3 regions of the Leuconostoc sp. JNUCC 76 genome follow, and region 1 is predicted to be linked to each of the others. Evidence: a T-box and tRNA genes for the amino acid it is inferred to sense, from the RefSeq annotation. Region 1 holds a T-box; the other regions hold tRNA genes.
What was found. The T-box of region 1 lies ahead of thrS (threonine--tRNA ligase). A T-box ahead of a tRNA ligase gene usually reads a tRNA of that ligase, here a tRNA-Thr.
Positions count from the first base shown of each region.

Region 2: it encodes a tRNA-Thr, which carries the amino acid that the T-box ahead of thrS (threonine--tRNA ligase) is inferred to sense. The anticodon was not compared.
Region 3: it encodes a tRNA-Thr, which carries the amino acid that the T-box ahead of thrS (threonine--tRNA ligase) is inferred to sense. The anticodon was not compared.

Region 1 is NZ_CM132206.1:604,265-614,999, reverse strand. It holds gene JNUCC76_RS03220 (amino acid permease) at 1-956, opposite strand, end outside; gene thrS (threonine--tRNA ligase) at 1,073-3,040, opposite strand; T-box leader at 3,119-3,337, opposite strand; gene JNUCC76_RS03210 (FtsK/SpoIIIE family DNA translocase) at 3,570-5,936, opposite strand; tRNA gene JNUCC76_RS03205 (tRNA-Glu) at 6,092-6,163, opposite strand; gene JNUCC76_RS03200 (tRNA (cytidine(34)-2'-O)-methyltransferase) at 6,236-6,748, opposite strand; gene JNUCC76_RS03195 (AI-2E family transporter) at 6,745-7,899, opposite strand; gene JNUCC76_RS03190 (lactonase family protein) at 8,078-9,106, shown strand; gene JNUCC76_RS03185 (ABC transporter substrate-binding protein/permease) at 9,163-10,635, opposite strand.
Region 2 is NZ_CM132206.1:1,952,188-1,962,922, reverse strand. It holds gene JNUCC76_RS09910 (NADH-dependent flavin oxidoreductase) at 1-1,127, shown strand, start outside; tRNA gene JNUCC76_RS09905 (tRNA-Glu) at 1,183-1,254, shown strand; gene proC (pyrroline-5-carboxylate reductase) at 1,327-2,094, opposite strand; gene JNUCC76_RS09895 (MDR family MFS transporter) at 2,151-3,548, opposite strand; gene JNUCC76_RS09890 (hypothetical protein) at 3,631-3,774, opposite strand; gene mutY (A/G-specific adenine glycosylase) at 3,862-4,890, shown strand; gene JNUCC76_RS09880 (AI-2E family transporter) at 4,874-5,983, shown strand; tRNA gene JNUCC76_RS09875 (tRNA-Leu) at 6,073-6,154, shown strand; tRNA gene JNUCC76_RS09870 (tRNA-Thr) at 6,229-6,301, shown strand; gene hflX (GTPase HflX) at 6,332-7,633, opposite strand; gene trpS (tryptophan--tRNA ligase) at 7,927-8,946, shown strand; gene JNUCC76_RS09855 (APC family permease) at 9,041-10,372, shown strand; gene JNUCC76_RS09850 (hypothetical protein) at 10,711-10,735, shown strand, end outside.
Region 3 is NZ_CM132206.1:346,382-357,116, forward strand. It holds gene hpt (hypoxanthine phosphoribosyltransferase) at 1-141, shown strand, start outside; gene ftsH (ATP-dependent zinc metalloprotease FtsH) at 169-2,271, shown strand; gene hslO (Hsp33 family molecular chaperone HslO) at 2,381-3,274, shown strand; gene lysS (lysine--tRNA ligase) at 3,362-4,849, shown strand; tRNA gene JNUCC76_RS01960 (tRNA-Asn) at 4,912-4,984, shown strand; tRNA gene JNUCC76_RS01965 (tRNA-Asn) at 5,095-5,167, shown strand; tRNA gene JNUCC76_RS01970 (tRNA-Thr) at 5,172-5,244, shown strand; gene JNUCC76_RS01975 (rRNA large subunit pseudouridine synthase E) at 5,321-5,854, shown strand; gene JNUCC76_RS01980 (YebC/PmpR family DNA-binding transcriptional regulator) at 5,925-6,641, shown strand; gene hemH (ferrochelatase) at 6,683-7,624, opposite strand; tRNA gene JNUCC76_RS01990 (tRNA-Glu) at 7,883-7,954, opposite strand; gene JNUCC76_RS01995 (NCS2 family permease) at 8,288-9,736, shown strand; gene JNUCC76_RS02000 (ATP-binding cassette domain-containing protein) at 9,853-10,653, shown strand; gene JNUCC76_RS02005 (hypothetical protein) at 10,650-10,735, shown strand, end outside.

The DNA.
Region 1 (10,735 bases):
TGAAATGAAAGTGCATAAAAATTACGACTTGCACTAAACAAAACTGAGTTCAAAGCTGATGCAGCACTCGTCAACACAACAAAATTAATTAATGCTGCTGCCCACTTAACACCTGCTAATTCAAAAACCATAACAAATGGGCTTTGATTTGCAGGAATTTTTTGCCATGGATAGATTGTCATAATAATAAACAAGGCACCAAGATAAAAGAATAAAATTCGCCAAGGTATCTGATTAATTGCTTTAGGTAAAACTGAACGTGGATTTTCTGTTTCTGCTGTTGTCATTCCGATAAATTCCATACCGACAAAGGCAAACATCACCATTTGAAAGGCATTAATAAAATTACCAACACCATTAGGGAAAAATTCAAAATGATTCCAAACATTACTAAATGCAACAGTTCCTACTGGGGTTTTAAATCCAGTTATTGCCATCATAATCCCAGTAACAATTAGTGCTAAAATAGCAACGATTTTAATCATAGCAAACCAAAACTCAGTTTCACCATAAAGTGCTACAGCAATCAAATTTACGCATGTCAATAAAATCAACATCACTATCTGGATTAACCAACTTGGGAGGCTTGGTAGCCAAAATTGGATATACTTCGCGACAGCGGTTAGTTCAGCCATTCCCATAAATACGACGGTTAACCAGTACGACCATCGGGCAAAAAAGCCGGCACGGTTTCCCAAAAACTTGGTAATAAATGTAATAAATGTATGTTGGCTCGGATCAGCATAAAGCAATTCACCTATAGCACGCATCACAACAAACATGAACATTCCAATAACTAAATAAACCAACAGAATAGACGGTCCAGCATAATGAATAGAGTTTCCTGCACCCATGAATAGACCAGTACCAATCGTACCACCAATGGCTATTAACTGAACGTGTCGATTTTGTAAACCTCGTTTGGGAAGATTACTGTCGCCTTTTGAATCGGACATAATATTAAAAATTTTCCTTTCCTATTGCAAAGCACCCTTCGATAATCTCAGGGTGCTTTGCTTTGTACAAATATACCTACAAATGGTATAGTATAATTTCTTTTAACAAGCTATTTTTATTTTGCTGGTTCGGATTCACGTGAATAATTGGCAACATCAGATAAAATCAAGTTTTGGAATTCATTAAATGACATTGTAATTGTTTTTGCTTCACCATATTTACGAACTGTAACTGTATCAGTATCCACTTCTGAATCACCAAGAACCAAAGTATATGGTATTTTATTTGTCTGTGCTTCACGAATGAGGTAGCCCATCTTAGCATCTTTTGTTTCAACATTAGCGCGTAATCCCGCATCTTGCAATTTCTGTTGGACATTATTTGCATAATCTCCGTGAGCACCTAAATTAACAGGAATAATCTGCACTTGTAAAGGAGACAACCATGTTGGGAATGCACCCTTGTACATCTCAATTAAGTAAGCTGTGAAACGTTCCATCGTACCAACAATACCACGATGTAACATCACTGGACGATGATTATCAAGCCCATCACGACCAATATATTTCAAATCAAATCGTTCTGGCAACAAAAAGTCTAATTGAATCGTAGATAATGTTTCTTCATTACCTAAGGCTGTCTTTGTTTGAACGTCTAACTTTGGACCATAAAAGGCAGCTTCACCTTCAGCCTCGAAATAATCAAGACCAAGATCGTCCATTGCTGTTTTCAATTGCTTTTGTGACTTTTCCCACATTTCATCATCATCAAAATACTTTTCTGTATTTTTGGGATCACGATAAGACAGACGGAAACGATAATCTTTAATGTTGAAGTCACGATAAACGCCCATCATCATTGTCAAGATAGACTTAAACTCTTCTTCTAACTTTTCTGGTTCAACGAACGTATGGCCATCATTCAACGTCATCTCACGAACACGTGATAGCCCTGTCAAAGCACCAGACTTTTCATAACGATGCATCATTCCCAATTCAGCAATACGCATTGGTAATTCACGGTATGAACGTGGCTTATGATTAAATACCATGATATGTGATGGGCAATTCATTGGACGTAATTCCAAAAATTCGCCATCCCCCATATCCATTGGTGGAAACATATCTTCACGATAATGCTCCCAGTGACCAGATGTCTTATATAAGTTCAAATTAGACAATACTGGTGTGTAAACGTGCTGGTAACCATTTGACAGCTCTTTATCTGTAATATATCTTTCAACTTGGCGACGGATTGTTGCACCATTTGGCAGCCAAACTGGTAATCCTGAACCAACTTCTTGACTAGTAAAGAATAAATCAAGATCTCGTCCAATGACACGATGATCACGTTCCTTGGCTTCTTCACGACGAGCAATTTCTGCTTCAACGTCAGCTGCTTTCCAAAAGGCTGTTCCATATACTCGTTGCATCATTGGGTTGCTTGAATTTCCACGCCAGTAAGCACCAGCCACTGAAGTAAGCTTGAAATGCTTAATCCAACCTGTTGAGGGCACCAGACCACCCTTATCAAGTTCAATATGATCTCCTTGAACAGCAATTGTAATCTTTTCATCGGCTGGTAAATCGTTGACTAACTCAACTTTATATGGATCATCAGCAAACATTTCTAATGCTTCATCACGTGTGATTTCACGAGAAAGAATAGGTAGATCTTCTTTCACAATTTTGTGCATCATCGCCTCGATTTCAGGGAAATCTTCGATTGATACTTGATTACCAGCCCCATTATCCGTGTCGTAATAGAAGCCATTTTCAATAAAAGGACCAACTCCAAAATGAATGTTAGCAAATTTTGGAATTCGCTTTAATGCTTGTGCTAATAAATGAGATGCTGAGTGACGAAGTAGATCTAATGCTTCGCTATCTGATGTAGTGATTAGTTGAAAATCGCCACTTTCAGTAATAACATCATTCATACCAATATATGAACCATTTATTTTTCCTGACACTGACTTCTTTGCCAATGACTTTGAAATACTTGCAGCAACCTCAATTGGTTTGATGCCCTCATCAAACTTCTTAACAGCGCCGTCTGGAAATGTAAGACTGATTTCTGCCATATTATTTTCCTTTCAAATTCCATCCCAATTTTTTACATTAATAAAACAAAAAACGTCTCTTTAGATCCTTATTCGATCTAAAGGGACGTTTTACCGCGGTACCACCCAAGTTTAAAAACAGGAAAAATTCCTATTTCTCTCAAATGATATATAACGGTATCACCCGGGTAACTTTTCATTTAAAAATACTAAATCACCACTCAAAGGTAGTCTCTTATGTGTGCACTGCCCATTTTCACCAAACATGAGCTCTCTTTAAGTGCATAACATTCGAGTTGTCCTTATCAATGTTTCTGAGAAACATCATAACATTTTTTTTGCTGCGTTGCAATTATTTTTTTAAATCTGCCAATACAATCTTTAGCGCTTCTAATGCCTCGGCATCATGATCTAAAATACCATTATCAAAAACATTTTGTAGCGCAGCAATTTGATTTTTTGTAAGTGCCATTTTTATTATTCTCCTATTTGCTTAATCATTTAATTATACTCAAAAAATATAATCATACTACTGAGTTTGAAACTAATGCTAACTTTCTATTCCAGAACTACCATCTGAAATATTGACGTGTCTTGGCCGTGATCCGTCTGCTGGACCAATGTAACCGCCCGATTCCAAATCATCAATTAATCGTGCGGCTCGATTATAACCAATCCTGAAGCGACGTTGTAACAGTGATGTTGAGGCTTTTTGTTGTTCAATAACAAATTGCAAAGCTTCTTGGAATAACTCATCATCACTATTTCCATCAGCATTTTCGGAGTTATCTTGAGCAATTTCTTCATCTGTAACAGTCATTGCATCGGAATACTGAACCTCTTGTTGCGATTTAACAAATTCAACAATATTAGTCACATCAGTATTACTAATAAATGCACCTTGAACACGTTGTGTCGGCTTACCGGGCGGTGCAAAAATCATATCCCCTTTTCCGAGTAGCTTCTCAGCACCATTACTGTCTAGGATAGTACGTGAATCAATTCCAGAGGCTGTTCTAAAAGCAATTCTACCAGGAATATTACTTTTTATAGTACCGTTAATCACTTTAACATCTGGTCGCTGTGTGGCCAAAATCATGTGAATACCGGCTGCACGAGCTTTAGCACCAAGGCGCGCGATAGAAACTTCAATTTCATTGCCCACCGTACTCATTAAGTCAGCGAATTCATCTACAATGGCGACAATATATGGCATTGGTTGCATAATTGGTTGATCTGTTTCCTTGGCTTCAGCGTTCTGCTTTTCAACCGCCGCATTGTATTCACCAATATTACGTTTTCCAAATTGAGCTAAAAGCTTGTAGCGATTTTCCATCTCGTCAACAACTTTTTGCAAAGACTTCGCTGCTTTGCGTGGCTCCGAAACAACTGGTGTCAACAGGTGTGGGATCCCATTATAAATAGATAGCTCAACAACCTTTGGATCAACCATCATTAATTTAACTTCATTAGGTTTTGCACGCAAAAGGATAGATACAATAATACCATTAAGCCCTACTGATTTTCCAGATCCAGTCGATCCAGCAATAAGCAAATGAGGCATAGCCGATAAGTCTGCCATGATAATATTTCCTGTTACATCTCGGCCAAGTGGCACATTAAGCGGATTATCATCAAATGGCGCATTCTCAATCATGTCCCGGAATCCAACAGTTGCCTGAGTATCATTAGGAACCTCTATACCAACATAGGGTTTACCGGGGATTGGCGCCTCAATTCGTATTGATTTTGCAGCTAATGCCAATGCTAAATCATCCGATAGATTAGCAATTCGATTCACCTTAACGCCTTGCCCTGGTTTTAACTCATATTGCGTTACCGTAGGTCCTAATGAAACACTGGTCACTTCCGCCTCAACACCAAAGCTTTGTAGCGTATCATGAACAAGACGTGATTTGTCAGTTAAACCTTTAAACTCTTTTGTTTGGTCTGTAGGCGCTAATTGCGTCAATAGGTCAGCAGTTGGTAACTGGTAATCCGGATTTTCTTTTTCCAACATATTTGTAGAAACTTCGCTATCACTAACAGAAGTCTTCTCGGCTTGTTTTTTGGGTGACTTTTTTGTTGGTTGGGGTGCTATAGGACCATTCCATTTAATTTCAGGTTCATTGAAATTCTCTTGAGCACTTGGTTCATTGACATCTTTTTCTATTTTAGGGACAGCATCTGACGACAAGCTATTATCTTGGCTCACACCTAATGGATCATCTCCATAATCAGTAATATCTTTCTTGTGTCGATCACGTTTGAAAAACGATTGTCGGGTTGGCTTTTCGTTAGCTCGTTTTTCCTGAATATAGGTAACTCCTTCATGAGCTTTTTCAACGCCTTGCTGAACAATGTCACGAGCCGGAATACGGAAAAAGATTGCAATACCACTGAATAATAAGATTACTGTTACAATCCACGTGCCAATGCTAGACATTAACATAAACAGTAAATGATACAATGCCGCACCGATTATACCACCGCCAACTGGTGTGTTTGCTGATTGATTGACAAAATCTTGACTAATTAACCGCACCACTTCGCCAACGTATCCATCTGCATTTTTTAGTGTGTATTCAAAAAATAACAATGATGAAATTGTCTCAACAGCAATAAACATCATAAAGGCACCGACCCAAAAATGAGTTGCTATTTTGGGTGTTTTTCGAGTAATAAAATAGTATCCTAAAAATAATGTCATAGGTATTAAAATCACAAGATACATGTTTCCAAAGAAAAAACGGAAAATATCAGCGATAAATACCCCTAATATACCAAGCTTAAATATCCCTAGTATACCTAAAACAATACCACCCAAAAAACATAGGTTTTGAACTAAAGGGTTCTTTTTTTTACTATTTTTACCACGTGTTGTACGCCGTCTTTGTGTAGTCTTTCTTGTCGCCAAAGTTCCACCTCTTAGTCAGTTCATTCTAACACTTTATTTTATCATTTTTAAAACACGAACAAACGTTCACATCGAATTCTTAAGCTTTGCTTAACTCTATTTCAAAAATTTAATTTTTAAACACAAAAAAACGCAACCAGAGTTGCGCTTTTTAGTAGCTCGTGAGAGAATCGAACTCTCGATTCCGCCGTGAAAGGGCAGCGTCTTAGCCACTTGACCAACGAGCCATGGTCAATAGTTGTTCGTTGTAACGAAACAACTATATTAGTTTATCAGGGAAATTTATATCTGTCAACCGTTTATTTCAGTTTATCTTGCTCATATGTGTGAGTTGTTTCTAAATTTGAAAAAGATTGCTGGCGCAATGCTTCATAAAGTACAATTGCGACAGTATTCGATAAATTCAACGAACGAACATGTGAATCATCTTGTGGGATACGAATAGCTTTCTCTGGATTTTGACGCATAAATACTTCTGGTAGCCCTGTGGTTTCTTTCCCAAACAAGAAGTAGTTGTCAGTATCATCTTGTGCGTAATTAGGCTGTGTGTAGTCTTGATTAGCAAATTTGGAAACCAAGTATAAGTTGTCTTTTTCTGTTAAAGTGTCTAGAAAATCAGGTAAGCTTGGGTGTTTCACCAACTTTACATGATCCCAATAATCTAACCCAGCACGTTTAACGTGTTTGTCATCCAGTTCAAACCCCAACGGTTCTATTAAATGTAAAACTGCATCTGTCCCAGCAGTCGTACGAGCAATATTCCCCGTATTAGCAGGCATTAAAGGTTCAAATAAAACAATGTGATTCGTCATTTTTCAGCTACTTCCTCTACTTCAAATAAATCTGAGTTTGCACGCCACCAATCATAGATGTGCGTAACAAATACTTTAGCTACTGCATACGATGGCACCGCCAACACAATACCTAATACACCAAAAATATGTCCGCTGCTCAATAACACAACGATAACAGTAACAGGGTGAATTGATAACGCCTCCCCGAGAATTTTTGGTGAAATAACGTGTGCTTCAATTGGTTGTTCAAAAGCTAGCACGATAATAGCTAATATTAGCATTTTTGGACCACCAGCAATCAGCGCTACTATGAAAACTGGTACTTGCGCAATAATTGATCCAACATACGGGATTAAGTTAAAGAAACCTGCCATCAGCGCTAATAATATGCCGTACGGTAAACCAATAACGGTATACCCTATGGAAAACATAATCATTACAGCGAGTGCAACGCCAAGTTGTCCACGAATATATTGAGCGATTTGCTTACTAATTTCTGTTAATAAATAGCGTACTGATAATTGTGAGTTATTTGGAAACTTACTAGAAACAAATGACGAAAATTTGTGTCCATCTAACAGCATATAATAAAGAATAAACGGTGTTGAAACAATTGTCACACCAATTGATGTAAGGATTGATGCAAATGAACTGATACCTGCAACCCCGCTCGTCAAATACTTTTTGCTCCAATCTAATACATTCTGATTAAGATCAGAATTCGTATGATTCAAATAATCTCTGATAAATTTAAATTGTTCACTGGCAAAAGTCTCATTAATAAAAGCTTCGCTGGTTTTCCAGTAATTTGGCCAGTTATCGATAAATTGAATGACTTGATTGCGCAATACCATGACAATAGCAGCAATGGCTACTCCAATGATAGCTAATAAGACAATCAAGACCACACCAATCGATAAATTTCTTGGTAAATGCACGTATTTTTCCAGAAGACCGACAATCGGGCTCAGCAAATAATACAACACACCGCTTATTATTATTGGTGCACCGACGGCTGTAAATAATGCACGAATTGGTTCAAACAAAAAACGTACTTGCCAAGCCAAAAAAATGATTAGCAAAACTAATAAAATTACAATCAGACCATTTAACAAGTCATTGCCAGAAAACCAACGACTATACCATGACTGTTGCTCTGGTTTTTTCATAAAAACTCCCCTTCTCATGCTATACAATTGTAATTATTTTACCATAGAATTATGAATGGCTGTTACTTTGCAATATTTTTACGATGATGTGATAATTAACTAAGGCTAAAAATTCTATTTGTGTAAATGCTTACATACAAGTATAATTAAAACAGACATTCAAAGGAGCTACTATATAATGGCAGTCTATAAAATTCTATTTGGTACGTATACAAAGCACGTTTCAAAAGGTATATATGAAGCTGAGCTTGATACAGAAAAAAAATTATTACAAAACTCCACATTCGTTGGTGGTTTGACAAATCCAACTTATTTGGCAATATCAAAAGCCAACAAAGTCTATGCGGTTGAGAACCGTGATGGTCAAGGTGGTGTTGTTACATTTGATAATTCCGTTCGACCCCTTGCTGAGATTGATGCACAATTAAGTGAAGGTTCAGCGCCGGCATATATTGGTGTTGATGAAGATCGTCAATTTGTTTATGCAGGTTATTATCACCGTGGAACTGTTGAAGTTTACCGAATTAACGATGATGGTAATTTGACATTAACCGATACTTGGCAAAATGAAGGATCAGGTCCGCGTCCTGAACAAGGATCTTCACATATTCACTTTAGCAATTTAACGCCTGACAACCGTTTAGTTGCAGTTGATTTAGGTACAGATGAAGTTATTACTTTTGACGTATCAGACAATGGCAAGTTAGCGGAAGCTGCTCGTTTCAAAGCAGAAGATGGCTTTGGGCCTCGTCACATTCGGTTCTCGCCAGATGGTCAGTATGCTTACCTCCTCGGTGAATTATCAAGTCTACTCAGTGTTTTGAAATACAACAGTGAAGATGGTTCTTTTGAACACGTCCAGACAGCACCAACTATACCATCAGATTGGACAGCACATAACGGAGCTGCTGCAATCCGCATCAGTAAAGATGGTCGCTTCATATATGTTTCAAATCGTTGTAATAACTCAGTCGCAGTCTTCAAAACAACTAATCTTGGATCTGAAATTGAACGTATTCAATTAATCAGTACTGAAGGAGAATTCCCAAGAGACATGAATTGGGACAAATCTGAACAATTCTTAGTAGTTGCTAATCAAGATACCGATAACGTGTCATTGTACGCTCGTAATGACGAGTCCGGCGAATTATCACTACTCCAAAAAGACTTCACAGTTCCAGAAGGTGTTCGCGTATTATTTGAATAACAAAAAAAGGATGCATCATTGACAGATGCGTCCTTTTTTACTTGCATTAAATTAAATTATCGTGAACTACGATTCATACGTTTTTCGGCGTAACCCAATGAGCGACTAATTCCAAACGTCAAAACGAAATAAATCAATGATGCAATAACTAATGGGAAAAATGGTTTGAAACTAGCCCCTTGAACGACACCAGTTTGGAACATCAATTCACCAACACCAATAACAGAAACAACTGAACCTTCTTTAATAATTGTCACAAATTCATTACCCAGAGCAGGTAAAATGTTTTTAACCGCTTGTGGTAATATGACATATCGCATTGTCTTGCCTTTTGACAAGCCAAGTGAACGCGATGCCTCCGTTTGTCCAAAATCAACAGAGTTGATTCCTGAACGAATGATTTCAGCAACATAAGCGGCTGAATTAAGTCCCATTGCCAGAGCACCGGCAGCAAAAGCTGATAAGTTCAATCCAATCACTTGCGTACCGAAAAACACCATAAACGCTTGTACTAGCAACGGCGTGCCACGAACATACTCAACATAAATATTACCAATAATTCTCAAAATGGCATTGGGAGACAACTTGAATAAGGCAAAGACTGTGCCAAGCACGATACCCAAAACTACCGCCACTGCAGCTAAGGCAAGCGTCAACAATGTCCCCTTAACAAACAGATTACCATATTTAGCCCAGAAGCTTTGATCGGCAAACATTAGCTTATTAGCTCTTTTTTGATAAGCTTCTAATTCGCCTGACTTAATGATGTTACCAAGTGACTTGTTAATTTTGGCTTTCAGGACTGGAGAATTTTTAGGCATCGCGATTGAAACTGCCCCTTCTCCAGACGAAGGCTTTGGATAAATAATTTTAAAGGCTTTATTTTGTTGTGTATAAGCCTTAGATATTGGCTCATTAAGGACAATTCCAGCAATTTTACCAGTGGATAATTGTGCAACCAAATCAGGAACTTTTTGAAGACTGACTATTGTTGATCCACTCATACTTTCTTGAGCATAAGTTTCTTGGGTAGTTTGTTTTTGTACACCAATTTTCTTACCAGAAAAAGAGTTTAAGTTGCCACTATATTTAGAGGCATCTTTTTTCAAAACCATCACAGTCTGTAAAGGCTTCATGTATGAGTTTGAAAAATCAACTACTTTTTCTCGTTCTGATGTGGCATTGATACCCGAAATAATGACATCAATTTTACCGGTTTGCAAGGCACCGATTAAACCATCAAATCCCATTTCCTTAATGACAGGCTTAACACCAAGATCCTTAGCAATTTTTTTAGCCATCTCAACATCAAAACCAACAATTTGGTCACGTCCGTCGACCGTAGCATGGAACTCAAATGGTGCATAATCTGCTGACAGACCGATTACTAACGTACCCTTTTTCTTGATTTTAGTTAGAGCCGGATCCGTAGTCGCAGCATCAGCATGAGTTGGCAAAACTGCTAACAATGGCAATAACATTGTAATCGTCATTATCACGATTGATACTTTTTTTAATATACTATTCATTTAATTTCTCCTCATGTGAAACAACATTACTAATTTTACCTTGATTTGAATTTTTATACAATAAAAAAACGTGGATATACAAAAGCTATTGAATAACTAG
Region 2 (10,735 bases), 850 kb from region 1:
TTTCGGATAACGAAATAAAATATTATCAAATGCGTTCATCTGGACCAGGAATGATTATTGTTGAAGCAGCATACGTTAATGAACTCGGGAAAGGCTGGGAAGGTGGTCTTTCAGCTGCTGATGACGATAAGATTGTGGGACTGTCAAGGTTAGCTAGTGCAATTCATTCTGGTGGTGCTAAGGCTATTTTGCAGTTATTTGCAGCTGGTCGTCAATCAAACCAAACAATTTTGCGTGGTGAGCAAATTGTTTCAGCTTCTGCTCAGCCTTACCCTCACGGTAGCCATGAAACGCCTCGTGAGCTTAAACATGAGGAAATTTCGCAAATAATCGAGGATTTTGCAGCGGCAACAAAACGGGCCATCTTAGCTGGATTCGATGGTGTTGAGTTGCATGGTGCCAATTTGTATTTGTTACAGCAGTTTTTTTCACCAGAAAGTAATCGACGCCAAGATATTTGGGGTGGGACTTTAGAAAAAAGAATGCGTTTTGGGTTAGCGGTCACCGCAAAGGTCGCTGATACGATTGATAAGTATGCAGAGCGTCCATTTTTACTGGGCTATAGGCAGTCTCCAGAGGAATCAACTACCCCAGGAATTACATTGGCAGACTCATTGGCTTTTGTAGAAAGGTTGGTTTCCCTGCCGATAGATTATTTACATCTATCACTAAAGGATGCCTTTCAAAAGCCTTTTCGTGACGCAAAAGCTATCAAACAAGTAACGACTTATTATACGGAAGTTTTACCAGATAATGTGCCACTAATGGTGGCAGGACTCATTAAGCAACCTATGCAAGTCGAGTCATTACTCGATGAAGGGGTGACCTTTGCAGCCATGGGTAGAGCGCTGATTGCTGACCCAAATTGGGTTCAGAAAGTAAAATTAAATGATGAAAAGTCTATTAGGTACGCCGTTTCTCCAGCCGATTTTGATTTATTAGGAGTGCCCCAACCATTAAAAAAGTGGTTGTTAACTCGTTTTAAAAATGGGTTCCCAGTAACAACTGACATAGAATTCGATCCAAAGACACCTTGGAAATACTATAAAAGTACGCCAACTCAGCCCAGACAACAGATTGATCCAACAAAATTGATGACTTTGAAGAAAAGGGTTGACGGTAATTAGTATTCTTGATATACTAATATAGTTGTTTGATCGAAACAAATGACATATTGATCACGGCTCGTTGGTCAAGTGGTTAAGACGCCGCCCTTTCACGGCAGAATCGAGAGTTCGATTCTCTCACGAGCTATCAAAAGTCACAACTTCGGTTGTGGCTTTTTTTGTGCATAAAAAATGCAAATAAAAAGCGTTCTAAGAACGCTTAAGTATGTTTATGATTAACAGTAGCATCGATGGCTGAGTTCACAATAGCATCAAAATTATTTTGTTCAAAATCATCCAATCCAGCACGAGTGGATCCACCGGGTGAAGCAACGTTGTTCATTAATGTTACTGCATCGCTATTTGATTTTTGTAGGGTTTCAGTTGTACCGGCCACAGTTGAAGCAGCAATGGTGGCTGCACTCTCGCTATCTAATCCGTTGTTGATGCCAGCCTGAGTTAATGAATCGATAAATTTGAGGACAAATGCAGGACCTGAACCCGCGATTGCTGAAAAAATAGCAAAATATTGTTCATCAAGGACACTAGTAGTACCTAACAAGTGCCAATAATTTTGCACTACTTCAATTTGACTCTCACTTAAACGTTTTGAAAATGCTAAAGCGGTACTACCTTTACCGATTGCTGAGTTAATATTGGGTAATGAACGAACATTAAAAGCTGTTGGGAACACCTCATCAAGATCTGCAACCGTCACTTGCGCAAGTACTGAAATAACAATTTTACCGTCTAGGGTTAAAGAAGTACCCAGCGTACGTAGCTGGCTAGGCAAGAAAGCGATAGTGATAATATCACACTCTTTTGTGATTGTGTCTGAGTCAGCTGCTTGGATATGCAAATTTTCTGCCAATTTAGCCGCACTGTGTGGAGAAGAAACATAAATATTTTTACTAGCAATACCTGCGTGAATTAAGCCTTTAATCATCGCAGTAGCCATGTTACCAGCACCAATGAAACCATAATTCATAGTTGAGACCCCTTTGTATTTTATAGTTACATTATAGCAAACAATAGCTGTTTATTTTATGTGGTTCGTGTTTTAAGTTTTAGTAGGCTAGTTAAACTTGCTGCAACCAACATTAAGAATGCTGCAGTTAAAAAAGTTACTTGTACACCATGTAAATCAACTATTTCGGCACTGAGGTGTGTGTGTTTATGGCCATAGTTAAGTGCACTTTTTGTCATAATTGTTACCAAAGTGGCTGTACCAAATGATGCTGCAAGTTGTCTAATTGTAGTAAACATGGCAGATCCATCAGGAATAAGTATTAAAGGTAATGCATTGAAGGCCTCTGTTTGAATTGGCATTAGGACCAAGACTAGTCCAAGTTGACGGACAAACTGTCCAAGAACAGCGAGCCAAAGTGAAGTCGTTAATGTCAAAGAAGCTAAAATAAAAGTACCAAATGCTGTAATCATAATACCAACTAATGTTAAGTATTTAGCACCGTAGCGATCATATAAACGACCACTCCATGGTGATAAAAATGCGGTTACTAAGGCACCAGGAAACAACACTAGACCTGATTGAAAAGCTGTGGTACCACGCACATTTTGCATATAGAGGGGTAACATCAGGGCACCGCCATACATAGCAATCATCAAAACAACATTGATTAAAACAGCAACGTTAAATTGTCGATATTTAAATACGGACATATTCAACAATGGTGTTTTGGTTGTGTATTGGTGCCAAATGAATAAACTTGTAACAATAATACCTATCAATACAAATCCCCATACAGTAAACTCATTCCAAGGGGTTGCACCTGCGTTAGAAAATCCGTAAAGTAATGATCCGAGACCAATACTTGACAAAACAACGCCGATAAAATCGAATTTTAATCTCTTTTGTTGCCCAATATTTTGCAGTAAGAAATAAGCCAAGATGAAGTTCGCAATAATTAATGGTGCTACAAGATAAAATAGGAAGCGCCAACTTAAATTAGTAACGACTAAGCCCGACAAGCTAGGACCTAAAGCAGGGGCGAAGTTAAGCGCCAAACCGATTGTTCCCATTGCAGACCCGCGTTTATCGGGCGAAAACAAGTTCATGACAACGACGTTCATTAAAGGGCCGAATACACCGGCACCCATCGCTTGAATCATACGCCCAATAATGAGAATATCAAATGTTGGTGCAAATCCAGCAGTTACTGTTCCTACGGCAAACAGTCCAGCGGCGGTTAAGTATAGTGTACGTGTTGTTAGGCGTTGAATCAAAAAAGCTGTTAATGGAACCATTACGCCATTGACTAACATGTAGCCATTTGTCATCCATTGACCCAAGTCTGTGGAAATATGAAATTCATGCATGATATCTGGCAAGGCAACATTCATTAATGTTTGATTTAAAAAGCCCAAAAAGGTACCGATAACTAATATGATTAAGATTGTTCTTTGCTTTTGTGTTATATTCAACAGTATCCACTTTCCGTTTTTTTCGTCATAAAAATGCAAACAAAAAACCAGTATAAATACTGGTTTTAAGTAGTCAATAAAATTACTTTGTAGAAGGTAATTCTTCTGACTTACCTTTTGCCCATTGTTGCAATTTTGCAATAGCAGCTTGACGTTGTTTCTTAGCAGCGCTATGACTAACTTTGCGGGCACGTGCAAATGAGTTAAGTGGCTTCTTTAATACCATAATTGTGCTCCTTTTTATTCAATGATTTCATACAAATAATAATTATACGGCAAAATTCATATGAATACAAGTGTTACAATATATATTATGGAAACTTGGGATAAACAAACAATTAAAGAATTTCGTAAAACATTGCTCAATTGGTATGATAGAGAAGGGCGAGTGCACTTGCCATGGCGTGTCAATCATGATCCCTATCGTGTTTTAGTTTCAGAAATTATGCTGCAACAGACACGCGTAGATACAGTTATTCCGTATTTTGATCGCTTCATGACATCCTTACCAACAGTTGGTGATTTAGCGACCGCACCAGAAGATGTGGTGCTTAAATTATGGGAGGGTTTAGGCTACTACTCAAGGGCGCGAAACTTACAAAAAGCGGCACAATTTGTTGTCAATGAATTGCATGGACAATGGCCAGAGAGCAGTGATGATCTGCAAAGTTTGCCAGGAGTGGGCCCATATACAGCTGCAGCTATTGCGTCAATAAGTTTCAATGAGGTAGTCCCGGCTGTTGATGGCAACCAATATCGTGTTTTTAGTCGATTACTTAAAATTGACGCTGACATTGCTGATGCAAAATCACGTAAGATATTTTATGATATTATTGCGCCAATTGTTGATCCGGAAAGACCGGGGGACTTTAACCAAGCAATTATGGACTTGGGATCAAGTTATATGACAACTAAAAATCCCGATAGCTTATATTCACCGGTACGTGAATTTAATGCGGCTTTTCGAGATGGTGTGGAGGATCAATACCCTGTTAAAACCAAGAAACAACGGCCAGTAAAACAGTTGTTTATGGCTTCTGTTTTTGAAAAAGATGGTAAATTATTATTTGAAAAACGACCGGATAGCGGTTTGTTGGCTGGATTTTGGACATTCCCACTAACACAAATTGAAAGTATGGAATCAATTACGGGTCAACAGTTAAATATTAAGCCAGTGACACATATTTTTACACATCGTCGATGGGAAATTTGGTTAGTGAAGCAAGAAACAGCTATGTTGAATGATAATCAACAATATTTTAGTTCTGATGAATGGTCGGCATTAAGCTTGCCAAAGGTACAACATAAATTATTGGAGAAATTATATGATACCGAATTCTAAATACAAAAATATATTTTTTTGGACCATTGAATTATTAGCGCTATCGCTCTTAATTTTGATTGTTTCCCGATTTGATTTTCTTATGAAACCAATTTCAGTATTTATTTCCACGGTTTTTGTACCATTAATTGTAGCCGGATTCTTGTACTATGTTTTGAAACCTGTTTTGACACTTTTAAAAAAAATTACAGTTAAAGGGCATAAAATGCCGCATCAACTGGCTGTTATAATTACTTTTGTGTTGTTCCTAGCCGTGATAGCTGGTTCCTTGATTTTATTGATACCAACTCTAGTGGCGGAAATTACTAATTTAATTACTGCATTGCCTGATTTTGCACAAAATGTACAGCTCTTTGTAACAGATTTACTGCAAAGTAAGTGGTTATCAAATTTAAATTTGTCAATTGATGTAGATGAAGTAAAGGGTGCTGTTGGCAAGTACTCGGCTTCTTTTTTAACTATTACGGCAGGTACATTAGGCAGTGCTGTCTCGATGATTACATCTGTCACGATTAATGTCGTGACTATTCCAGTTGTCTTATTTTATATGCTAAGCGATGGTGATCGCTTGTTGCCGGCAATCCAGAAGCTTTTTCCAGCTCGTTTTGCCGATAATGTCAAAGAATTGACACTTAAAATGGATAAAACCATTGAAAGATATATATCAGGTCAAGCTATTGAAATGCTGTTTGTCGGGGTGACCATGGCTGTGGGTTATTTAATTATTGGTGAACCATATGCATGGTTACTGGGTGTGATTGCAGGTATTACCAACATAGTGCCATATATTGGCCCTTGGATTGGGGTTATACCAGCGTTGATTGTTGCAAGTACACAATCATGGAAACAAATGTTGTTAGTAATGATTGTGATGATGGTTGTTCAGCAATTGGATGGAAACTTTATTTATCCAAATGTTATTGGAAAGTCATTACAAATTCACCCATTAACAATTATGATTCTTTTGATGGTAGCTGGTAATCTTTGGGGTATTTTCGGCATGATATTGATTGTGCCAATGTATGCGGTTGCTCGAACTGTTGTTAAATTTGCCATTGAAATGCGTCAATTGACTAAGGAATCGTTAGAATAGCATTTTTTTAATATTTTTTGATTTAAGTTGTATTACCCTCTTGACTGATTTAGATTTTTCCAGTAGAATTAAAGGGTTGTGTGATACATGCGGGTGTGGCGGAATTGGCAGACGCGCTGGATTTAGGTTCCAGTGGAGTAATCCGTGCAGGTTCGATTCCTGTCACCCGTATAATATGGTCGCCGCCATATTATATATTGAGGTATCTGGTATTATTCACTTGTAGTACCTGAGTACTTTAATTTGCCGACCTAGCTCAGTTGATAGAGCACCTCACTAGTAATGAGGGGGTCGCCGGTTTGAGCCCGGCGGTCGGCATAATTATTTTCAATCAAAAAGCATGAATTCCTATGAATTCATGCTTTTTGATTTCGTGATATATTGTTGAAATAAGTTTCGCTCGACTTCAGATAACTCAATGGTTAGCCAACTACCAGTTTCGTCATATTGTTCTTCTATAAATTTATGTTTTGCAGCTAATTGGGCAACAATATTTCCTTTATCAAATGGTATATGCAAAGTTACGACTTCGCTATCGTTAAAAATATGTTTAACAATGAGATCGATCAATGCATCTTGAGAATTGGTATCTAATGCTGACAAAGTAATTACGTTATCGCCAGAGATGTCTGGATAGTGCAACTCAGTGCGATCAGCTTTATTATATACCGTAATAACGGGTTTACCAGTAACACCAATCTCAGTTAATGTTTTTTCAGTTGTTTCCATCATAGCTTTATAATGTTCGTCTGAAACATCCACCACGTGCAGTATTAAATCTGCATTTGCCGCTTCTTGTAACGTTGATTTGAAAGCAGCAACTAAGTTATGAGGCAGCTTTGACACGAAACCAACCGTATCACTTAATAAAAACTGTCTTTTATCAGGAAGAGTTAGTTGTCTAACTGTGGTATTTAGCGTAGCAAATAGCATATCTTTTTCAAACACTTGCTTACTATCATCATTGTCTGCACCAACACCAAAACGCATCAACAAACGATTCATCAAGGTAGACTTTCCAGCGTTTGTGTAGCCAACCAGTGCTACGTTGGGTAAGTTGTTAGCATGTCGTTGCATTGAACGCGTATTTTCACTTTTGTCTAAATCAGCCAGTTCTTGACGAACATGAACCATTTGAGACGTAATACGTTGGCGAGATTGTTCCAGCTTTGTTTCACCAGAACCACGTGAGGTGAAACCAGCGCCACCTGTACCTGTTTGTTGATCTAATGAAATCGACATGCTTGTACGTAAGCGTGGTAATTGGTATTGTAAACGCGCTAACTGGACTTGGAGTTTTGCAACTTTAGTCTGGGCTCGTTGTGCGAAAATTTCGAGAATTAAACCAGTACGATCAACAACAGTAGCATCGGTTGTTTTTTCTAGGTTACGAATTTGAGAAGGTGTCAATTCATCATTGACAACAATCATATCAACATCATAAGTTTTTACAGCTTCACCTAACTCTTCGACCTTGCCTTTACCAAAGTAAGTACTAGGATTTGGCCGTTCTAGATTTTGAGTAAAAGTTTCAACGGGTTCAAGATTATTTGCTTTTGCTAGATTCGCTAGTTCTTCTAATTCGTAGTCTAGGTTTCCCTGATTAGTTGTTAAGCCAACTAAAAATACTTTACGAGGGTTTTCTTGCATAAAAAATGCCTCCAATCAACTTGCGAGACTGGTGGCAGTTTACGTGTTTAGTACGAAAAAGGCAGACCAATCTCAAGAAAAGCGCATAAAAACAATCTATTGCTTTTATTCACCACATCTTAAAAATTGTTCAACAAGTTCTCGTACCTCTTTCTTCTTAATAGTGATAGTGTATAAGTTTTATAGGAAAATGTCAATAATAACGTACTTTGTTTTGTGATAATTTCTTCAACGCTGTTCCTGGATTTAACGTATAATAGAATAAGTTAACTAATTAATAGAAGGTTTTGAACATGTCAAAAGAAATTTATTTAACTGGTGATCGTCCCACTGGTAAACTACATATTGGTCATTATATTGGATCGTTAAAAAACCGTGTGAGCATGCAAAATTCTGGCGATTACTTGCCATTTGTTATGATTGCTGACACACAGGCATTTACAGATAATGCTCGTAATCCGGAAAAAATACGTCAATCATTAACTGAGGTAGCCTTGGACTATTTGGCGGTTGGCATTGACCCATCTAAGACAACTATTTTTGTACAATCACAAATCAAAGGATTATTCGAACTGACAGAATACTTTATGAACTTGGTTAGTGTTGCTCGGTTGCAAAGAAATCCAACAGTTAAGTCAGAAATTAAACAAAAAGGCTTCGATGAGGGAATCCCTGCAGGATTTTTGACATATCCAGTATCACAAGCGGCTGATATCGCTATTTTCCGAGCAACAAAGGTGCCGGTAGGGGATGATCAAGAACCTATGCTTGAGCAGACACGTGAGTTAGTACGCTCGTTCAATAATGCCTATGAGTCTGATGTCCTAGTTGAACCAGTTGGTGTTTTCCCACCCAAGGGACAAGGGCGTTTACCAGGTTTAGATGGTAATGCAAAAATGTCCAAGTCATTAAATAACGGTATTTTCTTGAGTGATGATGCGGATACATTGGTGAAAAAGGTTAAGTCAATGTATACAGATCCCTTACATATCAATATTACTGATCCTGGTCATGTTGAAGGTAATGTGGTGTTTACCTACTTAGATATTTTTGATCCGGATAAAAAACGTGTTCAAGAACTAAAAGACCAGTATACTGCCGGTGGCTTAGGTGATATGAAAATAAAAAAGCATTTGATAGATGTCATGGAAGCTGAAATGGCACCTATTCGTCAAAGACGAGAAGAATTTGCTAAGGATATTCCAGCAGTTTTGGATATGCTACAAGAGGGATCAAATAAAGCTAATGCAGTAGCTGAAGAAACGATGAAAGATGTTCGTCATGTAATGGGACTGGATTATTTTGGTAAATAAAAGCTCGGACTTTCCGAACTTTTTTATTTGAATTAGTGAAGAGAGATGAACGATAAATATATAGAATATTTAATTTATTTGTCTTGGAGATATAATGGGAAATAATGATCAAAAATTAAATCGTGGATTTGGATTAACCGCTTCATTGGCGTTAGTTGTTGGAACAATTATTGGTTCTGGTATTTTTTTCAAGCAAGGTAGTGTTTTAGAATCGGCAGGTAGTACAACTGCGGCAATGCTGGCATGGATTGCTGGAGGAATCCTAACTTTGGCTTCAGGAATTAGTGTGGCTGAAATTGGTTCTCAAATGGATAAAACTGGTGGAATTTACATCTATATCGAAAAAATTTACGGTAAAGTTTGGGGATTTTTAGCGGGATGGATGCAAGTAATATTTTATGGTCCAGCAATGATGGGATCAATTGCTGCGTATTTTGGAATACTGTTTGTTGATTTGTTTGGGTTATCTAAAAGCTTAGCAATTCCTTCGGCAATTCTTGCGCTATCATTTGTTGGTATTATCAATTCGATTCCTAATCGTTTTAGTGCAAGTTTTCAAATAATAACAACCACAGTGAAAATGTTGCCTATAGTTGCACTAATTATTTTTGGAATCTTTTTTGGACAGCATAATGCGCTTGGACAAACTGTTGCTTATATTTCACAAAGCGGTCAAGGTGGATTTGGTGTGGCTGTCTTAGCAACGTTGTTTGCATATGATGGTTGGGTTACATTAGCCAATATTAGTGGAGAAATTAAAAATCCGCAAAAAGTCTTGCCTAGAGCGATAATCTTTGGAATTTTGATTGTGATAGTGGCGTATGTTGGGGTAAGTTTTGGTGTCTACCAAAGCTTACCAGCTAATAACATTGTTAAGTTAGGTCAAAACACAACACTATACATGGCTACTAATGCCTTCGGGGTTATTGGTGGGAGATTATTAAGTGTAGCGGTTTTAATTTCATTACTTGGAACCCTCAATGGTAAAATAGTCTCTTTTCCTCGTGTTCTTTTTGCAATGGCTAATGACGGTTTATTTCCATTTGCTAAACAGTTTTCAAAAATTAATATGCGATCACGTACGCCTAATAAATCGATTTGGTTTATGATCTTGCTAGGAATTCTAATGATAATTTTTACTAATCCTGATAGGTTAAGTGATATTGCGATTTTTACAACATTTCTGTTTTATATATTAGTATTTGTTGGCGTTTTTAAGTTACGTAAAAGAGATCCTTTGGGTGAGCAACGTAACTTTTCAATGCCACTTTATCCTTGGCTACCAATTCTAGCAATTTTGGGATCAGTGTATGTCGAAATTTCGGAAATTATGCATGATCTTTCTGGCGTGCTCATTTCAATTGCAATTGTTGCTTTAGGATATCCGGTTTATCTAGTTCTTTCTCGCCGTATAAATAACAAATAAAACATTTGCAAACATTCATCTAGTAGTGTAATATTAAGTTCATTAAATAAGTTAAGAGTACATTATGATTAAGAAAACAATGAATATAAAGACATCGTATGTATATCTTCTCAGTACCTTTATTTTTAAATAAGGTGACTGAGTCTTTTCAGTTGCTAATATTGCGACTGGAGGTAGCTGTCTTGAACAGAACGTATTCACATGACCTATCCGGTTTCGGATAGGTTTTTTTGTTCAAACGGCGATTAAAAAAGGAGAAATCACAATTTATTGCGATGATAAAATAATGATGTTATTTCTTATCTTAAAAATAACATTGTGAATTGATGGTAAATAACATGGAATTAGACAAAGTTGGTCAAT
Region 3 (10,735 bases), 260 kb from region 1:
CGAAAAGTCGAAGTTGATGCTGACTATGCAGGATTCAATGTTCGTAATGAATTCGTGGTTGGTTACGGTCTTGACTATGAAGAGCACTACCGCAATTTACCTTATGTCGGTATTTTGAAAAAAGAAGTATACACTAAATAAACTTCGAACAAGAATTGAGGAAATACAATGAACAATAATAAAGGTGGCTTCTTACGAAGCAGTGTATTCTATATTTTCATATTTCTTGCTGTTGTAGGAATGGTTTATGGCTTGTTTGGTAACGATAAGACAACCACGAAAACTATTACATCAAGTGAATTTATTAAAGCACTGAATGATAAAGAGTTGAAGTCAGTTACAGTACAGCCTGGTAACAGCATCTATAATGTTACTGGAACGTATAAGAAGGCACAAACAGCAGCCAAGGATAAAGGACTTAGTTTATTCCAACCTACACAAAAGGTAACTAAGTTTACGTCAACTTTGCTACCCAATGATGCGTCGTTAAAGTCAGTCACAGATGCGGCTACAAAGACAAAAACAGAATTAGTGACTAAACAAGCTGAAAATTCTGGATTTTGGTTAAACTTGTTAGTATCCTTAGTACCTGTTTTGTTGATTGTTGCGGTATTTTACCTGATGATGAACCAAGCTGGTGGCGGAAAAGGTGGTCAAGGTGGCATGATGAGCTTTGGTAAATCCAAAGCCAAACCTTCAGATCCCAAGGATAATAAAGTACGTTTTGCTGATGTTGCTGGTGCCGAAGAAGAAAAACAAGAGCTGGTTGAAGTTGTTGAATTCCTAAAAGCGCCAAAGAAGTTTGTGAACTTAGGAGCCCGCATACCAAAGGGTGTATTACTAGAGGGCCCTCCCGGAACAGGTAAGACATTGTTGGCCAAAGCCGTTGCCGGTGAAGCTAGCGTACCATTTTTCTCGATGTCAGGATCAGATTTCGTAGAAATGTTTGTTGGTGTTGGTGCATCCCGTGTTCGTGACTTATTTGAAAATGCTAAAAAATCTGCTCCAGCCATTATCTTCATTGATGAAATTGATGCAGTTGGTCGTCGTCGAGGAACAGGCATGGGTGGTGGTAATGATGAGCGTGAGCAGACTTTGAACCAAATTTTGATAGAAATGGACGGTTTCGAAGGTTCCGAAGGTGTTATTATTTTAGCATCTACTAACCGTTCTGATGTCTTAGATCCAGCCTTGCTTCGTTCAGGTCGTTTCGATCGTAAGATTTTAGTTGGAGCGCCGGATGTTAAAGGTCGTGAAGCAATCTTAAACGTCCATGCAAAGAACAAGCCATTAGCAGACAATGTCGATTTGAAAGCTATTGCTCAGCAAACTCCAGGGTATGTTGGAGCAGATTTGGAAAACTTGTTAAATGAAGCTGCATTACTTGCTGCTCGTCGAAACAAGTCCAAAGTTGATGCTGCAGATATTGATGAAGCTGAAGATCGTATTTTCCAAGGTCCAGCTAAGACAAATCATAACATGTCTGAATCAGAGCGTCGTACAACTGCTTATCATGAAGCTGGTCATGCGTTAGTAGGATTGGTTCGTTCAGAAGCTTCAGTCGTTCGAAAAGTTACCATTGTTCCGCGTGGTCGTATTGGTGGTTATGCCTTAATGACGCCTAAGAATGATCGATATAACTTGAAATATTCGGAGGCTAAGGAGCAACTAGCTGGTTTGATGGGCGGTCGTGCCTCAGAAATATTTATGTTTAATGAAGCTAGTTCAGGCGCGTCAAATGATTTCCAACAAGCAACTGGTTTAGCTCGTCAGATGGTTACAGCTTTTGGAATGTCTGATAAGTTAGGTATGGTTCAACTTGAAGGTAATGCTAGCGTTGGCTATGCTGATCAAGCTGGTAATCGTGCATACTCTGAAGAAACAGCCCGTTTGATTGACGAGGAAGTACGTCGTTTGGCACGTGAAGCGTTTGATGATGCTATTGCTATATTGCGCGACAATAAAGACAAATTGACAGCAATTGCTGAGGCTCTACTTGAAGTTGAAACATTAGACGAAAAGCAAATTAAGGATATTTATCTAACAGGAACCTTTACTCGTAAGGATATCCAAGATGATACTGAGCTTGCAAAAGCAAAGTCGTTTGAAGAAGCAAAAGCTGCTGCTGATGCTAAGGATTCACAAGCTGAACAACGCTTTGAAAAACAAGATGAAGAAAAGTTATCTGATGGTCACTCAGAGTCACAAAACGAAGACACTGATTCAACAGATAAGTCAGAAACAGATGACAATAATACAGAAAATAAGTAAAATAGAAGTTGGCGGTGACGCCAGCTTTTTATTTTGTCATATGTTTAGCAAATATAAAAACACTACACTGTTAAATATAAATACAATAAATTAAATAATAGGGAAAATTATGGCAGATCAATTTATCAAAGCAATTACCAAAAACAAGTATTTTCGTGCGTTTGCCGTAAATGGGACCAACCTCGTCCATCAGGCAGGGCAAATCCACGAAACATCGCGTATTGCTGCTGTTGTTCTTGGGCGCGGTTTATTGGCTACAACCTTGACAGCTCAGGCTGTTTTGAAAGGTGAAGAAACCTTATCAACAAAAATTAATGGACGCGGACCAATTGGCAATGTTGTAGTAGAATCTGATGCTAAAGGAAGTGTGCGTGGCTATGTAACTAATCCTAACCTTGAGACATTAATAAATGAAGCAGGACAGCTTGATGTGGCTAAAGCTGTTGGAAAAAATGGCTTTCTACAGGTTACAAAGTTTGCTCCCTATTCTGATCCTTACATAGGTCAGAGTCAACTGGTTAGCGGAGAAATTGGGGATGATTTTACATATTATTTAGCACAATCAGAGCAAACACCATCAGTTATAGGTGTTTCCGTTTATATGAATAGTGATGATACGGTCGCTGGAGCGGGTGGCTTTCTTGTTCAGGCGTTACCTGATGCTACTGATGAAGCAATTGATCAACTTGAGAGAGCTCTAAAAAATATGAGACCACTTTCTGAAATGATTCAAGAAGGATATACGCCACTAGAAGTGCTTGAAGCAATTTTTGGGAAAGGTGAAGTTGAGATTCTTCAAACAGCTGGAATAGGTTTGGCCGCAGAGCCATCCAAAGACGCATATGCTAAAATGTTGCTCACACTTCCAGCATCTGAAATTCAGGCAATGATCAAAGAAGATCATGGCGCTGAAATTGTGGGAAAGTTCTCCGGAAAGCGTTACTTTTTCACAGAGGAACAATTATCCGAAATTTTGAAACAGATTGAAAAAAATAACGAGTGACTTTGAGATTATTGTTTTTTTTTGGTATGATATTTAGTTAGTAGGCGTGTATTTAAAAAACGCGCAATAGGGAAGGATTTTATACAAATGGCTGAAGAAAAAGCCCTTAATGATCAAATGCTAGCGCGCCGACAAAAGTTGGCAACAATCGTTAGTGATTTACACTTAGACCCATTCGGTAAGCGATTTGAACGTACAGCAAAAGCGCAAGAACTGCATAATCTATATGATGCCAGCTCTTTAGAAGAGTTAGAGAATGCAAAACATGAAGTTGTTATTGCAGGTCGCATGGTTGCAAAGCGTGGCGCAGGTAAAGTTATTTTCGCTGATTTTCGTGATGTTTCTGGAAAAATTCAAGTTTATGCAAGACGTGATGATTTAGCAGATAATTATCCGATTATTAAAAGAGCGGATTTGGGTGACTTCCTTGGAATCAAGGGAATTATGATGAAGACTGAAGCTGGTGAATTAACAGTTTTGGCTACGGAATTAACACATTTATCTAAGGCTTTGCGTCCAATGCCTGATAAGTTCCATGGTATTTCTGATGTTGAAACACGTTATCGTAAGCGTTATTTGGATTTGATTGCTAATGAAGATTCTTTCAAAAAGTTCCAAGAACGCTCACATATCATTTCTGCTATTCGTGCATATATGGATAGAAACGATTTCCTTGAGGTTGAAACGCCGATTTTGCAAACTGAAGCCGGTGGTGCTGCAGCACGTCCGTTTATCACACATCATAATGCTTTGAATATTGATATGTACATGCGTATTGCGACAGAATTATATTTAAAGCGTTTGGTTGTTGGTGGCATGGAACGTGTATATGAAATTGGCCGTATTTTCCGTAATGAGGGTATGGATCCAAAACATAATCCAGAGTTCACAACAATGGAGTCTTATGCAGCTTATATGGACTTTACAGACGTGATGGATGAAACAGAAGGTATTTTTAAGGCTGCGGCTTCGGTCGTGTCAGATAACTTAAAAATCACCTATCAAGGTACTGAAATTGATCTAGGTGTTAACTTTGCTCGTAAGCATATGATTGACTTGATTAAAGAGCAAACAGGTATCGATTTCTGGCAAGAAATGTCAGTTGAAGAAGCGCAAAAGTTAGCTGATGATAAGCATGTTAAGTATGAAAAGTACTGGGGTGTTGGACATATTATTAACGCATTTTTTGAAGATTTCGTTGAAGATACGTTGATACAACCAACATTTGTTTACGGACATCCTGTTGAAGTGTCACCACTAGCTAAGAAAAATTCTGATGACCCTCGCTTTACTGACCGTTTCGAGTTATTTATCATGGGTAGTGAGTACGCGAACGCCTTTACTGAATTAAACGATCCCATCGATCAACGTGCACGTTTTGAAGCTCAAGCAGCTGAACGTGAAAATGGTAATGACGAAGCTGAGGGCATTGACGAAGACTTTATTGAGGCTTTGGAGTACGGTATGCCTCCAACGGGTGGCCTTGGAGTTGGAATTGATCGTTTAGTTATGTTATTGACTGATTCTGACACAATTCGTGACGTTGTGTTGTTCCCAACAATGCGTCCAGAATAATAAATCATTGACAAGTCGTTACACAATTAGTTATAATAATATAGTTGTGTTAGCGACATTATTCCGACTTAGCTCAGTTGGTAGAGCACCTGACTGTTAATCAGGTTGTCGTCGGTTCGAGCCCGACAGTCGGAGTTTTATGAGAAGCAAATCGTTCTGGTTTGCTTCTTTTTTATGTGATAAACTGTTGACATATTTTCTGTCACATGGCATAATAATATAGTTGTGTTAGCAACGAAAGTCATTCCGACTTAGCTCAGTTGGTAGAGCACCTGACTGTTAATCAGGTTGTCGCCGGTTCGAGCCCGGCAGTCGGAGTTTCGCCGACGTAGCTCAGTTGGTAGAGCACGGGTATCGTAAACCTGGGGTCGGAGGTTCGATTCCTCTCGTCGGCACTATTACTTATATAATGAAAAGCAAATCATCTGCGGTTTGCTTATTTTTTTATAATGAAAAGGACGCAATTAAAAAATGATTGTACTATTCAATAAACCGTACAATGTTTTAACAAAATTTACAGATAGTGAGGGGCGTGCAACTTTAGCTGACTATATTGATATTCCTCGAGTATATGCTGCTGGTCGGTTAGATATGGATAGTGAAGGTTTATTATTATTAACTGATAGTGGTAAATTAAACCATGAATTGACTGATCCAGAAAATAAGGCTTATAAAACATATGTTGTTCAAGTTGACGGAGTCCCGACAAAGTCGCAACTAAAGCAACTTGAACAAGGTGTGGCATTAAAAGACGGTATAACTTTACCAGCTAAAGTTAAACGTATTCCTTATCCAAAATGGCTATGGGAACGTGAAAAACCAATTCGAGTCCGTCAGAATCAACCAACAAGTTTTATTCAGCTAAAAATTAAAGAGGGTCGCAATAGACAAGTTCGACGTATGACAGCTGCTGTGGGCATACCGACATTACGCTTGATTCGGACGCATATTGGTGATTATCATATTGCTGATTTAAAACCAGGACAATATCGAATTGTGAAGTAATTATTTTGTGGCGCAAAAGCACCATAAACGTTTATAATAATAAAAGATGTAAATTAAAAGAGGTGACCTCATGGGACGTAAATGGGAAAACATTAAAATGAAAAAGGCGCAGACTGATGGTGCGGCCGCCAAAGTTAACAGTAAGTATGGTATTGAAATTTATGCTGCTGCGAAGCAAGGCGGAAGCCCAGATCCTGAAGCTAATTCAACATTAAAGTTTGTTATTGAACGTGCTAAGCAAGCACAAGTACCAAAGCATGTTATCGAACGTGCCATTGAAAAGGCAAAGGGTTCAGGGGATGAAACCTTTATCGAAGGACGTTACGAGGGATTTGGGCCAAACGGCTCATTGATTATTGTTGATACGTTGACATCAAATGTTAATCGTACAGCTACAAACGTACGCACAGCCTTTAACAAAAATGGTGGAACTTACGGTGCTGCTGGTTCTGTTAGTTATTTATTTGATGAAACAGGCGTGATTGTTTTTGAGGGTGAAGATGCTGACGCTACTTTAGAAACACTGCTAGATGCTGAAGTTGATGTTCGTGATGCCGAACAACAAGATGATCATATCGTTGTTTATACAGAACCAACTGCTTTGCATCAAGCAATTGCTGCTTTGCGCGACAATGGTGTAACTGATTTCTCAACTACAGAAATTAGCATGTTGCCACAATCAGAAATGTCATTAGCCGATGAAGATTTAGAAACTTTTGAAAAGTTAATTGATGCGTTAGAATCTGATGATGATGTTCAAAAGGTCTATCATAACGTTGAATTATAATAAAAAAGCAATGATACCCATTGCTTTTTTTGTGTATTAATTTATTCAAAATGTCGGTTGGCAAGAGAAACAATATAGTTAGAAAAATCAATATGATCATTAAAGGGGTGCACAACATCAAAGACTTCACCACCTGCCTTTTTAAAGATATCATGATTTTCGACATGAATTTCTTCAATTGTCTCTAAGCAGTCAGCTACGAATGAGGGAGTTGCTACTAGAATACGTTTAACACCCTGATTTGGTAGTGACATGAGTGTGTCACTTAAATAAGGTTTGACCCACTCAGTTGGCCCAAATCGTGATTGGAAAACCTGGTGAGTATTATCAGGTGTTAACGGTCCAACACGCTCTAAAACGCCTTGTGTGGTTGCTGTACAGTGGTCAACATAAGGATCACCACGACGAACGTATGATTCGGGAACACCATGATAACTAATGATTAAACGATCATAATTGTTCTTGGCCCACGCCTCGCGAATGTCTCTAGCTAATAAATCCAAATAGGCTTCATCGTCGTAAAATGATTTAACAACTTTAATGCTTTTGTCAGCCTTACGGACTTGATCAATGACTGATTGTGTTGACGTAACAGAATATTGTGGAAACAGTGGTAATACGACAATGTCATCAGCGCCTGCTAAACGCATTTCTTTCAGTGTTTCTGCAATGTTAGGCTTACGATACGTCATTGCATAACGAACAATCCAATTCGGTTGTAATTGTTGTATTTGCTCAGCCTGCTTCTTTGCATAGACCATCAATGGCGAACCATCTTCTCGCCAAATTTTTTGATAAAGCTCTGCCGACTTGATTGATCTTTTTGGTAAAATTTTACCTCTTAAAATGGGTTGCCAGAGTAATTTTGGCATTTGAATGACGTTGGTGTCTGATAGAAATTCTTTTAAATATACTTTCACATCATCTGGGTGAGGGGAGTCAGGGGTACCTAGGTTGACTAATAATAGACCTTTTTTTTGCATAAGTAAGTGATCCTTGTCTGATTTAATATGTAATACTATAACCTAATTTTTAATCAAAATGTATGTCGAAAAGCAAAAAATTGTGATAAGGATAACTATTGTCCTTTTGTGTAGTAATTATTTTTACTTACAAAATTACTTCGAATTTGCTAATAAATACAATATTTTTCTAGTTAATACCTGAATTTTATAAAAATTAGAATTTATTGATTTTAATAAGACAAAATAAAAAGCCGCAACCTAAGTTGCGACTTGATATAGCTCGTGAGAGAATCGAACTCTCGATTCCGCCGTGAAAGGGCAGCGTCTTAGCCACTTGACCAACGAGCCATGGTCAATAATGTCTATCTGTATCAGATAACTATAATATAATATCAATTTTTGTGATAATCGTCAAGCTATTTATGACTATTTTTCAATAATAAATTATTAGTAATTAAGTTCAAACGCTTGTTATCTTTGAATATCAATGCTAGACTATTCTATGTGAAATTTAGCTGATATAGTATCGAATAATGGTCGATTGTTTCTAGCCAGCACCCATGCTGGAACTATCATAGACACTTTATTGAATTGATAGCCATTAGTGCGTCAATTTTTTATTTTCCATTAATAATTCATACAGGCAGGCTAACAAGTTACATCATTGTATAGGAGAAAATAATGGAGAAATTATTTCAATTAAAAGAGAATAAAACGACTGTACGTCGTGAAATTGTTGCCGGGATTACAACGTTTGTATCAATGGCATATATTTTCTTTTTAAATCCACAAATCTTGGGACAAACAGGTATACCTACACAAGCTGTGTTTTTAGCAGCTATTATTGTAGCGGTTTTTGGTACATTATTTATGGGTTTATTTGCTAATGTACCGTTTGCATTAGCACCAGGTATTGGTATGCAAGCCTACTTTACATATACCATCGTATTTGGTTTTGGATTTACTTGGCAACAAGCATTGGCTATTGTGTTTTTAGTTGGTTTAGTAGATATTGTGATTACGTTGACACATGGCCGTCGCGCCATCGTTAAGGGTATTCCAACGGAATTAAAAGCAGCTATTGGTGGTGGTATTGGGTTGTTTGTTACTTATATTGGCTTGAAAAATGCCGGTTTTATCAACTTTATTGTTGATCCAGGTAATATCATAACGTTAAATGACAAGCCTTTCACAGGTGAAGTACATGGTGCGTTAAATAGTATCTTGGCTAACGGTAGTGTGACACCAGAGTTAACAAAGTTCAATAGTGCTAGTACTGTATTAGCATTAATTGGTCTGATTATCTTGATTGTATTAGTTATGCGAAAGATACCAGGTGCTTTTCTGATATCATTGATAGTGACCACTTTAATTGGTATTCCAATGGGCGTAACCAATATTCATATTGGTGCTGGAACATCTGTGAGTCATGCATTTGGCGAATTAGGGCATGTTTTTGGTCAGTCATTAGGCGCACAGGGGATGGGAAGTTTATTTAATAACTGGCATAATGCCTCATTGTCGTTAATTACGATTTTTGCTATGGGCCTTACGGGATTATTTGATGCTATTGGTACTTTAATTGGTATTGGTAATCAAACTGGTATCTTTTCAAAGCAAGACCAAAAATCTTTTGAATCTAGTGATGGCTTTAATTCCAAGATGGATCGAGCATTGGTTGTTGATACTTTTACAACTGCTTTTGCTGGTATTGTTGGTACTTCAAATACAACAACTTTTATTGAATCAGCATCTGGTGTTGCTGCTGGAGCCAGAACAGGTTTAGCGAACATTGTAACATCTATTGGTTTTGCTTTAATGATATTATTTGCACCATTGGTGGGCGTTGTGCCAACAGCTGCTACATCACCATTACTTATTTTAGTAGGTATTATGATGATGGGCGAGTTTAAGAAAATTTCATGGGAATCGTTAGAAGTTGCCATTCCTGCATTCTTTACCTCAGTATTTATGGCTTTCAGTTATTCAATTTCTTATGGTATTGCTGCTGGTTTTATCTTCTTTATCGTCGTAAAATTTGCCTTGGGTAAGTTTAAGGAAGTGTCACCGGTACTGCTAATCGTATCATCTTTCTTTTTAATCAATTTTATTGTTTTAGCATTTATATAAATAAAAAATAACTATCATATTCTTTCAATACTTATATTTAACCGCTTATCACAAAAGTGGTTTTTTTTATGCCCTCAATTGCTACAATAAAGCCAATATTAGGAGGGTGAGAATATATGTTAAACATCAAAAATTTAAGTGTTTCTTATGGTAGAAAAGTTGCCTTAACAGTGCCAGAACTATCCATCAATAAGGGTGAGATTATAGGGGTAATGGGTAAATCTGGGTCAGGGAAATCGACGTTAGTTAATAGTTGTCTCGGGTTAATTCCTTTTAAGGGTCAGGTGAGAATTGATACTGGTGATGTTGGTATCTTAATGCAGGAACAGCACTATGTTGATACGATGACAAATCAAAAAATGATAGAAGGCATGCTGAACACGCGTATTAAGCGGGATAAAAAATTAACTGAGTTAATTGATTTCTTTGATTTTAGTGACCAACTATCACTTCATTTTAAAAACTTATCTGGTGGACAAAAACAGCGAATGAGCTTGATTATGGTACTTTATCAAGAACCAGAATTATTATTTTTAGATGAAATGACGACGGGACTTGACTTTGAAAGTCGACAAGCACTAATTAGTCAATTGAAAATCTACTTTAAGCAACATCAAACAACTGTTTTGATGGTCACGCACTATGCACAAGAAATTGAAGCGTTAGCTGATAAACTTCTAGTTATCCATGATGGCCAAGTAAAAGCTTTTGATGAACCAAAAAATTTGTTTAAGCAGTATATCGGCTATTCGGCATTTATAGTGGGCAATCATACTGAAAAAAGCATCAAGGTCCAACAACCAGAAGATGAGTACAAGGTCGCATGTCGACTGATTGATGACGGGGATGACTTTAGGCGGACACAAAGCGATATTGAATTAGTTTATACGGAAGTTATGAAGGGGCAGCGGTCATGATTAAAAAAAGAAAATTAGTCTTTGAATTTCAAAATTTATTAGGCAATATCATTACGCTATTTTTTGGGTTTGCATTTGCACC